2 regions of the Pseudomonas sp. DCA-1 genome follow, and region 2 is predicted to be linked to the other one. Evidence: predicted binding sites of a transcription regulator. Region 2 holds the regulator's gene; the other holds the start of a gene.

Region 1 (6,481 bases), 340 kb from region 2:
GACCGGTTTTGTGGTGTGTGGGACCACGGGTGAGGCGGCGGCGCTGTCCAAGGCCGAGCAACTGGCGGTGCTGGATGCCATGCTGGCCTGGGTGGAGCCTGGCAGGGTGGTGATGGGCCTGTCAGGTTACAACCTGCGTGAGTTGCTGGCCTTCCAGGCTGAAATCCAGCAGCGTGACATTGGCGGGCTGCTGGTTCCCGCACCTTGCTACATTCGCCCTTCGCAGGCTGGCATCGAAGCCTTCTTCGCCACCGTGGCCGATGCCGCCAGCGTGCCAGTGATCGTCTACGACATTCCCTACCGCACCGGCGTACGCATCGAACGCGAAACCCTGCGCCGTATCGTGCGCCATCCACGCATTGCGGCAGTGAAAGACTGTGGCGGTGACAGCGAGACGACCATGGCCCTGATCGAAGACGGCCACGCCCAGGTGCTGGCCGGTGAAGACCTGCAAATCTTCAATAACCTGTGCCTGGGTGGGGCAGGGGCCATTTCGGCCTCCGCACATGTTCGCGCCGACCTGTACGTACGCATGGTGCAGCAGGTCGACAGCGGTGATTGGGCCGCCGCGCGTGGCACGTTCTACCAGTTGCTGCCCTGGATCAAGGTGGCCTTTGCCGAGCCCAACCCGGCTGTGGTCAAGGCGGCGTTGCAGCTGCAAAGCCTGATTGCAGACGAGCTGCGCGAGCCCATGCAGGCGTGTACGGATCCCACCCGAAGCAAGCTGCAAAGCGTGCTGTGTTCACTCGACGCGTGAAGCGGCAGCGGTTGATGGCGGGTTGAAGAGCAGCCACGCTCTGGGCCTGGGCCGGCAGGCGCTTTTCCACTGGCTGATACACCAGCCCGGCAAACTCACCCACGTTGCCTGCCAGGGTGAAGCCGTAGCGTTGGTAGGCGGGTACAGAAGACAATGACGCCTTTACCGTCATCACCTCAGCTCTGGCATGGTGTGCGTTGATTGCGGCCTCAAGCTGCCGTGGCAGCGCCCGGCTTGCGTTCGCCAATCAGGATGTCTTCGAAGAATGCCCCGACAGGTTCGGTAGGGTGGCACAGCTGTATCTCCAGCACCCACACCACCTCGCTCGGGACAATCTCCACCTCGGCCAGCTTGTCCTGGCTATACAACACATGCGGGAAGTCGGCGATGCGATGCCCGGCCAGGTTGCGCTCCAGCTGCCAACCTTTGGCTTGGGCACTGCGCTCGGCGAAGTCATACAGTTCACGCCCGGTCAACCCGCGGCCCCAGGCCTGACGGGTCTCGTCGAACACCTCATGCAGTGCCTCCACGCAGGCGTGGTGCAAAGCGTGCTGGCCAAACACGAAGGTATCGCCATAGTCACCTTCATAGCCATCCCATACCGGCCCAACGTCGACCACGACGATGTCCGTGGTACGTAGCACACGTTGAAGGTCAATGCCTTGCCGTGGCGTACGCACGGTATCGTCACCAAAACGGATGTAGGTGGGGTGCCAGGTGTGTGAGGCGCCCATCGCCTGCAGGGTATGCGCGGCCATCTCCAGTGCCTGGGCGGTGGTCATGCCGACCTGTAGTTGGCTGGCAATGGCGGCCACGGCCCGTACCGACTGTTCGCGGGCTGCGAGCATGCCGTCCAGCGAATAACGTGGGCCGACCTTTTCCAGCTGAGGGTGCAGCGTGCTGGCTGATGAAGCCTGCGTTGTCAGTGCACCGCTGGCGACAAAGGCCTCGGCCACAAAGCGATGGGGTTGTACCCCTGCTGCAAGGCATTGCTCGCGGGCCTGGGTGATCATCGTGGCATTGCCACAGGCATATACCTGGGTTTCGTCCCAGCGATGCGTCTGGCTGAGCGCCACCTGTTGTATACGTGCCTGGGCCGAGAGCACCGGTTGCCAGCGAAAGTGCGGGTGCACACGGCTGGACACATCGAGAAATTCGCGGTCATAGAAATCCGCCGGCGAAGAGCCGCCCCAGTACAGCGTGACTTCGGCATCGCCGGCCAAGGCCGTCAGCAGCAGCGGCTTGATGCCGGCGTAACCTGTGCCGGTGGCGAAAAGGATCAGCGGGCGCTGGTCATCGTGCTGCCAGGTACAGGCGCCCAACGGGCCTTCGAGCTTTACCGTTGCACCTGCTTGCAGGGTGGGCAGCAAACCTTCGGTGAACAGCCCACCGCTGACCTTGCGGATGTGAAACACCAGTTGCCCTTGTTCCTGGGCAGGCAGGTTGGCAATGGAGAAACAGCGGCTGTCGCCGTTGTCCAGCTGGAACCGCATGTACTGGCCCGCCCGCACCTCCAGTGGCTGAGCAGGCTGCAACACCAGCTCGACGATATCTGCGCTCAGCGCGCGCTTGCCAACAACCTGTGCCTGGGTTTCCAGTGCCGGGGCGTCCAGTGACCAGCCGGGTATTTCCAGGCGCATGTCGCTGCAGGCGTGGCTCTGGCACAGCAACATCTCGTCGGCGGCCAAGGGGTAGGAAGGCGGCGGTGTGTCCGCATCCCGCTGCTTGTCCTGATGCTGCCCTGAGACCACCTTGACCTTGCACGAGCCGCAGGCGCCGCGGCGGCATGAAAAGGGTACCGGCAGGCCGCTGGCGAGCATGGCATCGAGCAGCAGCTCCTGGCTGGCTTCGAAGGTTTTGCCCGAGGGCGACAATTCAATGACGTGGCGGCTTTGCATGAGCACCTCGGGGCAAATGGAGGTTCGATTGTTGCTATAGTCCAGGACCAGCAGAACCTCCAGTTTTGGATATTTCATATGGTCCAGCTTCGTAAATGGCAGCCACTGCTCAGGCTCGATGGGGCACAGGCTTCGTACCGGCAGATCGTCGAAGGGCTGGTGGCCGCAATCAGCGAGGGTCGCCTGCGCCCTGGCACGCCGTTGCCGGGCACGCGGGAGATGGCGCAATTGCTGAACGTCAATCGCAAGACCGTGATCCTTGCTTATGAGGAAGCCGAAACCAAGGGTTGGCTGCAAAGCGTGCAACGCCGGGGCACCTTCGTCAGCCAGCAACTGGCGCCAGGCACCGCGGCCGTGCCCAGTGCCGTGCGGCCTTTTGCTCTGGCGCTGCCAGAGGAGCCTGCCGTTGCCTACTTCAAGGCGAACGAACAGGCTGTAGCGCAGCAAGGGCGGCCAGGGGCCTTGTTCTTCGACAACGGCGCCTGTGACCACCGCCTGCTGCCACAGGCTGTACTGCACCGTTATTACCGCAATGCCTTGCGCAGCAGCTTCACCAGCAACAGCGTGCGCCATGGCAGCGAGTGCAGCAGCCGCAATCTGCGCAGCGCCCTGGCCGATATGCTGCGGCACAATCGCAGCCTGAACGTTGGCGCCGAGCATATCTGCCTGACCCAGGGGGTGCAGATGTCGCTGTCCCTGGTGGCCAGTGTGTTGCTCAAGCCGGGTGACGTTGTGCTGGTCGAGCGCCTGAGTTACCCCCCCGCCTGGGAGATCTTCCGTCAGCTGGGTGCCCGCCTGGTGACTGTGGAGCTGGACCATGAGGGGTGCCGGGTCGATCAGCTAGATGCCCTGTGCCGGCAGCACAAGGTGCGGATGATGTACATAACACCCCATCACCAGTTCCCGACCACGGTCAGCCTGCCAGCCGGGCGCAGGCAACAGCTGCTGGAGCTGGCCCGCCAGCATGCCTTTTGCGTGGTCGAAGAAGATTACGACTACGAATACCACTTTGCCGGGCGGCCTTATCTGCCGTTGGCCAGCGACCGCCAGCAGCGGCACGTGATTTACATTGGCTCACTGTCCAAGCCTTTGGGCAGCACGTTCCGTTGCAGCTATATCGTGGCACCGGTGGAAGTGACAACCGTGCTGGAACGCAGGGCGATGTTGACCCTGGGGCAGGGCGATGCAGTCATGCAGCAGATGTTGGCGGACCTGATCAATGATGGCGAACTGAAGAAGCACTTGCGCCGGGTCAACCGCGAGTACCGGCGCCGGCGTGAGACCTTGTTGGGGTGTTTGCGCGATGCGTTCGGTGAGCAGATCAGCGTGCAGGCGCCAGAAGGTGGTCTGGCGTTGTGGGTGAGGTTTGCCGATGAGATCAACGTGGATCAGTTGGTCGACAAAGCGCTGGAACGGGACCTGGTGGTGCGCAGTGGGCGACAGTTTTCACCGTTTGGCCATGCCGAGAACGCCTTGCGCCTGGGGTTTGCGTCGCTGGATGCCGATGAGATCCGGCAGGCGACCCAACGCCTGGCAGACGCAGCGAAAGCGATTGGCAAGGCGCGGTAGCGGATGGCACGGGCTTCGCCCGTGTTCGCGGGCAAGCCCGCTCCCACAGTGATCGCGCTGGCCTCAGGATTTATGCAAAAGGGTTATGCCCTCAAGGGTTTCGAGGCCTCTGGGTCTCAACGCATTCCGTTCGGTTACCGCACATAACCGCATCGCGGCGCCTCAAGCCTGCGCCAGTACCTCCGATAGCAGCACACCCACCCTCGAATCATCGATCAGAAGTGGTGCCAACAAGGAGTACTGCCCGCATGCTTGCCAACCTGAAAATTCGCACCGGAATGTTCTGGGTGTTGTCGCTGTTCAGCCTGACCCTGCTGTTTTCGACCGCCAGTGCCTGGTGGGCTGCCTTGGGTAGCGACCAGCAGATCACTGAACTGGACCAGACTGCGCACCAGTCGGACCGTTTGAACAATGCGTTGCTGATGGCGATTCGTTCCAGCGCCAACGTGTCTTCGGGTTTTATCGAGCAGTTGGGTGGCCATGACGAGAGTGCAGGCAAACGCATGGCGCTGTCGGTGGAGCTGAACAACAAGAGCCAGGCGCTGGTCGACGAATTTGTCGAAAACGCCCGCGAACCCGCCCTTCGCGGGTTGGCAACCGAGCTGCAGGCTACCTTTGCCGAATACGCCAAGGCGGTGGCTGGGCAGCGTGAAGCGACCCGCCAGCGTTCGCTGGAGCAGTATTTCAAGGTCAACAGCGATGCCGGTAATGCCATGGGGCGGTTGCAAACCCTGCGCCAGCAGCTGGTGACCACACTGAGCGAACGTGGCCAGCAAATCATGCTCGAGTCCGACCGGCGTCTGGCCCGGGCACAATTGCTGAGCCTGTGCCTGCTGGGCGTGACCGTGGTGCTGGCGGTGCTGTGCTGGGCGTTCATTGCCCAGCGTGTGTTGCACCCCCTGCGTGAAGCCGGTGGGCATTTCCAGCGCATTGCCAGTGGCGACCTGAGTGTGCCGGTGCAAGGGCAGGGCAACAACGAGATCGGCCAACTGTTCCATGAGCTACAGCGCATGCAGCAGAGCCAGCGCGACACCCTTGGGCAGATCAACAACTGTGCCCGGCAGCTGGACGCCGCCGCCACGGCGTTGAACGCGGTCACCGAGGAAAGCGCCAACAACCTGCGTCAGCAGGGGCAGGAGCTGGAGCAGGCCGCGACTGCCGTGACCGAAATGACCACGGCAGTGGAGGAGGTTGCGCGCAACGCGATCACCACCTCGCAAACCACCAGTGAATCCAACCAGCTGGCCGCGCAAAGCCGCCGGCAAGTCAGTGAAAATATCGACGGCACCGAAGCCATGACCCGCGAAATCCAGACCAGCAGTGCGCACCTGCAGCAGTTGGTGGGGCAGGTGCGGGACATCGGCAAGGTGCTGGAAGTGATCCGCTCGGTGTCCGAGCAGACCAACCTGCTGGCGCTCAATGCTGCCATCGAGGCGGCCCGTGCCGGTGAGGCCGGGCGCGGCTTTGCGGTGGTGGCGGATGAGGTGCGCACACTGGCCTACCGCACGCAACAATCGACCCAGGAAATCGAGCAGATGATCGGCAGCGTACAGGCGGGGACCGAAGCTGCGGTGGCTTCCATGCAGACCAGCACCAACCGCGCCCAGTCGACACTGGACGTGACCCTGGCCTCGGGGCAAGTGCTGGAGGGCATCTACAGTGCGATCGGCGAAATCAACGAGCGCAATCTGGTCATTGCCAGTGCGGCCGAAGAGCAGGCTCAGGTGGCGCGGGAAGTAGACCGCAACTTGCTGAACATCCGCGAACTGTCTAACCATTCCGCTGCGGGTGCGCAGCAGACCAGCGAGGCGAGCAAGGCGTTGTCGGGGCTGGTGGGGGAGATGACGGCGTTGGTGGGGCGGTTCAAGGTTTGAGGCGCTGCGCCTGCGTGGAACATTAAGATAAGGTTAAACTTATTTAAAGTTCCCCTTGCGGGTTGACTTCGATACTACGCTTGAATAAAGTTCGACCGCCCCGAGCACGGGGCCTTTTTTCCCTTCACTGAAGAATTCAATGGACACAGTATCTAGTCGCTGCCTGACCCCTGCCGTATGGCCCGGTCAGGCACTTGAACCGGAACACCGGTCCCGACACCCCGGTCGGGCAAGCCGCGCCAGAGCCTGATGCTCCCCGAGACTTGCCGCCGCCGGTGTTGGCCGGTTGGAGGCAAGCTCATGAACCTCACTTCATTCGTTTCACATCGCCAGCCTGCGTGCCTTGCACCGCGGCAGGCCCGCGCCTGGCCGCGGCGTCTGCA
Region 2 (6,481 bases):
CCTTCTCGCACAGCAGCTGCTTGACCTTGTCAGGGTTGCGCGAGATGTCCTCGAAGTTTTTCGGCAGGTAGTCCACGGCGCCGGCATCCAGCGCGTCGAGGGTGACACGGGCGCCTTCATGGGTAAGTGACGAGAACATCAACACGGGCGTCGGGCAGCGCTGCATGATGTGCCGCACTGCGGTGATGCCATCCATCATGGGCATTTCGTAGTCCATGGTGATCACATCGGGCTTGAGCGCCAGCGCCTGGTCGATTGCTTCCTTGCCGTTGGTCGCGGTCCCCACGACCTGGATCGTTGGATCCGCCGAGAGGATTTCCGAGACACGGCGGCGGAAGAAACCAGAATCATCCACCACCAGGACCTTGACTGCCATAAACACTCCATTAGGCGGCGCAACCCGCCAGGGCGCGCCACCGAAATCAAATACGCCGCGCGGCGTAACGCTTGAGCATGCTCGGGACGTCGAGAATCAACGCGATGCGACCGTCGCCAGTGATGGTGGCCCCGGACATGCCCGGGGTGCCCTGCAGCATCTTGCCCAGCGGCTTGATGACCACTTCTTCCTGGCCAACCAGTTGGTCGACGACAAAGCCGATGCGCTGGGTGCCGACCGACAGAATCACCACGTGGCCCTCGTGCTGCTCTTCGTGCACCTGGCCCTGGACCAGCCAGCGCTTGAGGTAGAACAGTGGCAGCGCCTTGTCGCGCACGATCACCACTTCCTGCCCGTCGACCACGTTGGTGCGCGACAGGTCGAGGTGGAAGATCTCGTTGACGTTGACCAGCGGGAAGGCAAACGCCTGGTTGCCCAGCATCACCATCAGGGTGGGCATGATCGCCAGGGTCAGCGGCACCTTGATGACGATCTTGGAGCCCTGGCCCTTGGCCGAGAAAATGTTGATCGAGCCGTTGAGCTGGGAGATCTTGGTTTTCACCACGTCCATGCCCACGCCACGCCCGGACACATCGGAAATCTCGGTCTTGGTCGAGAAGCCCGGGGCGAAGATCAGGTTGTAGCAGTCCGACTCGCTCAGGCGCTCGGCAGCGTCCTTGTCCATCAGGCCCTTTTCCACCGCCTTGGCGCGCAGGATGTTGGGGTCCATGCCCTTGCCGTCGTCCGAGATCGACAGCAGGATGTGGTCACCTTCCTGTTCGGCCGACAGTACTACGCGGCCGGTACGCGCCTTGCCAGAAGCTTCACGCTCGTCGGGCATCTCGATACCGTGGTCGACAGCATTGCGCACCAAGTGCACCAACGGGTCGGCCAAGGCTTCTACGAGGTTCTTGTCAAGGTCGGTCTCTTCGCCGACCAGCTCCAGGTTGATCTCTTTCTTCAGCTGGCGCGCCAGGTCACGGACCAGGCGCGGGAAGCGGCCAAAGACTTTCTTGATCGGCTGCATGCGGGTTTTCATCACCGCGGTCTGCAGGTCAGCGGTGACCACGTCGAGGTTGGACACGGCCTTGGACATGGCCTCATCGCCGCTGTTCAGGCCCAGGCGCACCAGGCGGTTACGCACCAGCACCAGTTCGCCGACCATGTTCATGATCTCGTCCAGGCGCGCGGTATCGACGCGCACCGTGGTTTCTGCTTCGCTGGCAGCATGCTTTTCGGCGGCCGGGGCCGGCGCGCGAGGCGCCGCGGCAGGTTTGCTGGCCGGCGAAGGCGCTGGTGCAGCGGCTGGCTTGGCCACCGGCTGGCTTTCGGCCTTGGCGGCAGCCGGCGCTTGCGCCTGGACAGCAGCCGGGGCTTCTACAGCGGCAACATCGCCACCGAACTTGCCCTTGCCGTGCAACTGGTCCAGCAGGGCTTCGAATTCGTGCTCGCTGATTTCATCACTGGCTGCGCTGCTGTCTGGCACGGCAGGCGCTGGTGCCTGGGTGGCTGGCAAGGCATCGACCTGGAAGGTGCCCTTGCCATGCAGTTGGTCGAGCAGCGATTCGAATTCGGCGTCGGTGATTTCATCACTGGTCGCTTCGCTGCTGACGGCAACCGGCGGCGCCGCAACCTCGACACTGAACTGGCCCTTGCCGTGCAACTGGTCGAGCAGCGACTCGAACTCGGCGTCGGTGATTTCATCACCAGCACCGCTGACGGTCTCGCCCTGCATCTGCTCGTCGGCCGCTGCTTGCGCCTTGACCGCATCGAGCGAATCGAGCAACTGCTCGAACTCGCTGTCAGTGATGTCCTGGTGCTGCTCGTCGGCATCGGCCGATGCCGCAACCGCCACGTCGGCAACCGGTGCCGGCGCTGCAACAGCTTCGGCTCCGCCAGGTTCGGCCAGGCGCGCCAACGCCGCCAGCAGCTCGGGGGTGGCCGGCGTCACTTCGGAACGCTCGCGCACCTGGCCAAACATGCTGTTCACTGTATCCAGTGCCTCGAGCACCACATCCATCAGTTCCGCATCGACCCGGCGCTCACCTTTGCGCAGGACGTCGAACACGTTCTCGGCGATATGGCAGCACTCCACCAGCTCGTTCAGCTGAAGGAAGCCGGCGCCCCCTTTTACAGTGTGGAAACCGCGAAAGATCGCATTGAGCAGGTCGGCATCGTCAGGTCGGCTTTCCAGCTCGACCAGTTGCTCGGACAATTGCTCAAGAATTTCGCCGGCTTCTACCAGGAAATCCTGGAGGATTTCTTCATCGGCGCCGAAGCTCATCAAACGTGCTCCTTAAAAACCAAGGCTGGACAGCAGATCATCGACATCGTCCTGACCGGACACGACGTCTTCACGCTTATCGGCATGAATCTGCGGACCTTCACCCCGAGTCGGATGTTTTTCTCGATCTTTTTCTGCACGCAATTGATCGTGATCATGGTTTATACCGGCAAAGCGGTCGACCTGGCTGGCCATCAGCACCAGCTTGAGCAGATTGCTCTCCACCTCGGTCACCAGTGTGGTGACGCGTTTGATCACCTGGCCGGTCAGGTCCTGATAGTCCTGGGCCAGCAAAATGTCATTGAGGTGCCCGGCAACCTTTCGGTTACCCTCGGCGCTGTGCGTCAGGAAACTGTCGACTCGCTTGACCAGATCACGAAATTCCGGCGCAGCCACTTCGCGGCGCATGAAACGCTGCCAGTCGGTACTCAGGGCCTTGGCCTCGCTGGCCAGTTCATTGAGCACCGGCGTGCTTTCCTCGACCAGATCCATGGTGCGGTTGGCCGCGCCCTCGGTGAGCTTGACCACATAGGACAGGCGCTCGGTGGCGTCGGTAATCTGCGACACCTCTTCTGCCTGCGGCATGGTGGGGTCGATCTGGAAACTGACGATGGCACTGTGCAGCTCGCGAGTCAGCTTGCCGACTTCCTGATACAGGCCGCGGTCGCGGGTCTGGTTCAGCTCGTGAATCAGCTGCACCGCCTCGCCGAAACGGCCCCGTTCCAGGCTTTCGACCAACTCCTGGGCATGCTTCTTCAGGGTCGATTCGAACTCGCCCAAAGACGTTTGTGATGAATCCATGACGCGCCCCCCGTAACGTGACTCAGCCGTTGACGCGTTCGAAGATCTTCTCGATCTTCTCTTTGAGCACCTGAGCGGTGAACGGCTTGACCACATAACCATTGACGCCGGCCTGGGCCGCTTCAATGATCTGGTCGCGCTTGGCTTCAGCAGTCACCATCAGTACCGGCATGCTTTTCAGCTTGTCACTGGCACGCACTTTACGCAGCAGGTCGATGCCGGACATGCCCGGCATGTTCCAGTCGGTTACCAGGAAGTCGTAGTGACCGTTCTCCAGCATTGGCAACGCCGTGGTGCCGTCATCGGCTTCCTCGGTGTTGGTGAAACCCAGGTCACGCAACAGGTTCTTGATGATCCGCCGCATCGTCGAAAAGTCGTCAACGATGAGGATTTTCATGTTCTTGTCCAATTAGACCTCCAAGCAGTCTCAAACGCGCTCGGCCTACCGAGCACGCACTCATTCAATTCGGTACAACGTGGAAAACGACTGCAACGACAGCGGGCTCAACGCGCCCGCCATTCCCCCAGGCGGCTACGCAGGCGCGCGGCACACTGGCTGTGCAACTGGCTGACCCGCGACTCGCTGACACCCAGCACCTCACCGATTTCCTTGAGATTCAGCTCTTCGTCGTAGTACAGCGCCAGCACCAGGCGCTCACGTTCCGGCAGGTTGGCGATAGCCTCGGTCAGGGCAGCCTGGAAGCGGTCCTCTTCCAGCCCCCGCGCAGGTTCGACCTGGCCACTGGCGCCATCCTCATGCAGCCCTTCGTGCTCACCGTCCTGCAACAGGTCGTCGAAGCTGAACAGGCGGCTGCCCAGGGTATCGTTCAAAATCCCGTAGTAATCATCGAGACTCAATTGGAGTTCGGCAGCAACTTCATGATCTTTAGCGTCACGGCCTGTTCTGGCTTCAACCGCACGCATCGCGTCACTGACCATACGGGTGTTTCGGTGTACCGAACGCGGCGCCCAGTCACCTTTGCGTACTTCGTCCAGCATGGCCCCGCGGATGCGGATGCCAGCATAGGTTTCAAAGCTGGCGCCCTTGCTGGCGTCGTATTTGTTAGCCACTTCCAGCAGCCCGATCATGCCGGCCTGGATCAGGTCTTCGACCTGCACGTTGGCCGGCAAGCGCGCCAGCAGGTGGTAGGCGATGCGCTTGACCAGCGGGGCGTAGCGTTCGATCAGCTCGTACTGGGCGTCCTTCGACGCCCGGCTGTACATCTTGAAACCGCTGGCGTTCATAGCACGGGCCCCGCGCTGGTGGGTTGCACCAAGCGCTCGACAAAGAACTCCAGATGGCCGCGCGGGTTGGCCGGTAGCGGCCAGCTATCGACCTTCTGGGCAATCGCCTTGAAAGCCAGCGCACACTTGGAGCGAGGGAAGGCTTCGTAGACGGCACGCTGCTTCTGTACCGCCTTGCGCACGCATTCGTCGTACGGCACGGCACCCACGTACTGCAGGGCAACGTCAAGGAAGCGGTCGGTGACCTTGGTCAGCTTGGCAAACAGGTTGCGCCCTTCCTGCGGGCTCTGCGCCATGTTGGCCAACACACGGAAACGGTTCATGCCGTAGTCACGATTGAGCAGCTTGATCAACGCGTAGGCATCAGTAATCGAAGTAGGTTCATCACACACCACCAACAGCACTTCCTGGGCGGCGCGAACGAAGCTGACCACCGAGTCACCGATACCCGCAGCGGTATCGATCACCAACACATCGAGGTTGTCGCCGATTTCGCTGAACGCCTGGATCAGCCCGGCGTGCTGGGCTGGGGCCAGGTGCACCATGCTCTGGGTGCCCGAGGCTGCCGGCACGATGCGCACACCGCCAGGGCCCTGCAGCATCACGTCACGCAGTTCGCAACGCCCTTCAATGACATCGGCGAGAGTACGTTTGGGGGCAAGGCCCAGCAACACGTCGACATTGGCCAGGCCCAGGTCGGCGTCCAGCAGCATGACCCTGCGGCCAAGCTCGGCCAGCGCCAGGGACAAGTTCACTGAAACGTTAGTCTTGCCGACGCCACCTTTGCCGCCGGTCACGGCGATCACCTGTACGGGATGCATGCTACCCATGTCTGTTCTTTACCTTGTCTCGCTGGGACTCAGGCCACACGTAGGGCAATTCTGCGTGCCCTTTGGCATAGCTACTTTGCACACGCTTCATGGTCAACCCGCTCGCCGTGGGTTGTGATAGAGATCAGCGAACATGTCGGCCATGGCCTCTTCGCTGGGCTCGTCCTGCTGCTGCACATTCACCGCGCGCGAAACCAACTGGTGGCCCCGCGGCAAGTGCAAGTCGTCAGGAATGCGTGGCCCATCGGTAAGATAGGCCACTGGCAGTTCATGACTGATGGCAAGACTCAACACATCGCCAAGGCTTGCCGTTTCATCGAGCTTGGTCAGGATGCAGCCGGCCAGGCCACAGCGTTTGTAGCTGTGGTAGGCGGCGGTCAGCACCTGCTTCTGGCTGGTGGTGGCCAGCACCAGATAGTTCTTCGCGGCAATGCCACGCCCGGCCAAGGTTTCCAGTTGCATGCGCAGCGCAGGGTCGCTGGCCTGCAGGCCGGCAGTATCGATCAGCACCACGCGCTTGCGCAGCAGCGGCTCCAGCGCTGCTGCCAGCGACTGGCCCGGGTCGACGTACGTCACCGGCACGTTGAGGATGCGGCCCAGGGTCTTGAGCTGCTCCTGGGCGCCGATACGGAAGCTGTCCATGCTCACCAGCGCCAGATTCTGCGCGCCGTACTTGAGCACGTAGCGCGCGGCCAGCTTGGCCAGGGTGGTGGTCTTGCCCATACCCGCCGGGCCGACCACGGCGATCACGCCGCCCTCTTCGATCGGCTCGATTTCAGGTATTTCGATCATCCGCGCCAAGTGAGCCAGCAGCATGCGCCAGGCCTGGCGCGGCTCTTCGATCTCGGCGGTCAGGTCCAGCAGCTCGCGGGCGATCGGCCCCGACAGGCCGATGCGTTGCAGGCGGCGCCAAAGGTTGGCCTGCTGCGGCTTGCTGCCCTGCAG

The links. Region 2 encodes FliA, which starts transcription of late flagellar genes. Its sites were predicted from a motif close to CTAAAGTTTNNNNNNNNNNNGCCGNTAA; they were not measured.
Region 1: a site for FliA is predicted at 4,386-4,413, ahead of ACE4QZ_RS11070 (methyl-accepting chemotaxis protein). Genes of this name have one in related genera too.

Annotation. Positions count from the first base shown of each region.
Region 1 covers NZ_CP169881.1:2,362,335-2,368,815, forward strand. Annotated here, with positions in the region: gene dapA (4-hydroxy-tetrahydrodipicolinate synthase) at 1-757, shown strand, start outside; partial or broken gene ACE4QZ_RS11055 (GNAT family N-acetyltransferase) at 804-947, opposite strand; gene ACE4QZ_RS11060 (NAD(P)H dependent flavin oxidoreductase family protein) at 967-2,733, opposite strand; gene ACE4QZ_RS11065 (PLP-dependent aminotransferase family protein) at 2,734-4,224, shown strand; gene ACE4QZ_RS11070 (methyl-accepting chemotaxis protein) at 4,473-6,098, shown strand.
Region 2 covers NZ_CP169881.1:2,021,434-2,027,914, reverse strand. Annotated here, with positions in the region: gene ACE4QZ_RS09730 (chemotaxis response regulator protein-glutamate methylesterase) at 1-376, opposite strand, end outside; gene ACE4QZ_RS09725 (chemotaxis protein CheA) at 423-2,660, opposite strand; gene ACE4QZ_RS09720 (protein phosphatase CheZ) at 2,673-3,461, opposite strand; gene ACE4QZ_RS09715 (chemotaxis response regulator CheY) at 3,484-3,858, opposite strand; gene fliA (RNA polymerase sigma factor FliA) at 3,966-4,706, opposite strand; gene fleN (flagellar synthesis regulator FleN) at 4,703-5,536, opposite strand; gene flhF (flagellar biosynthesis protein FlhF) at 5,630-6,481, opposite strand, start outside.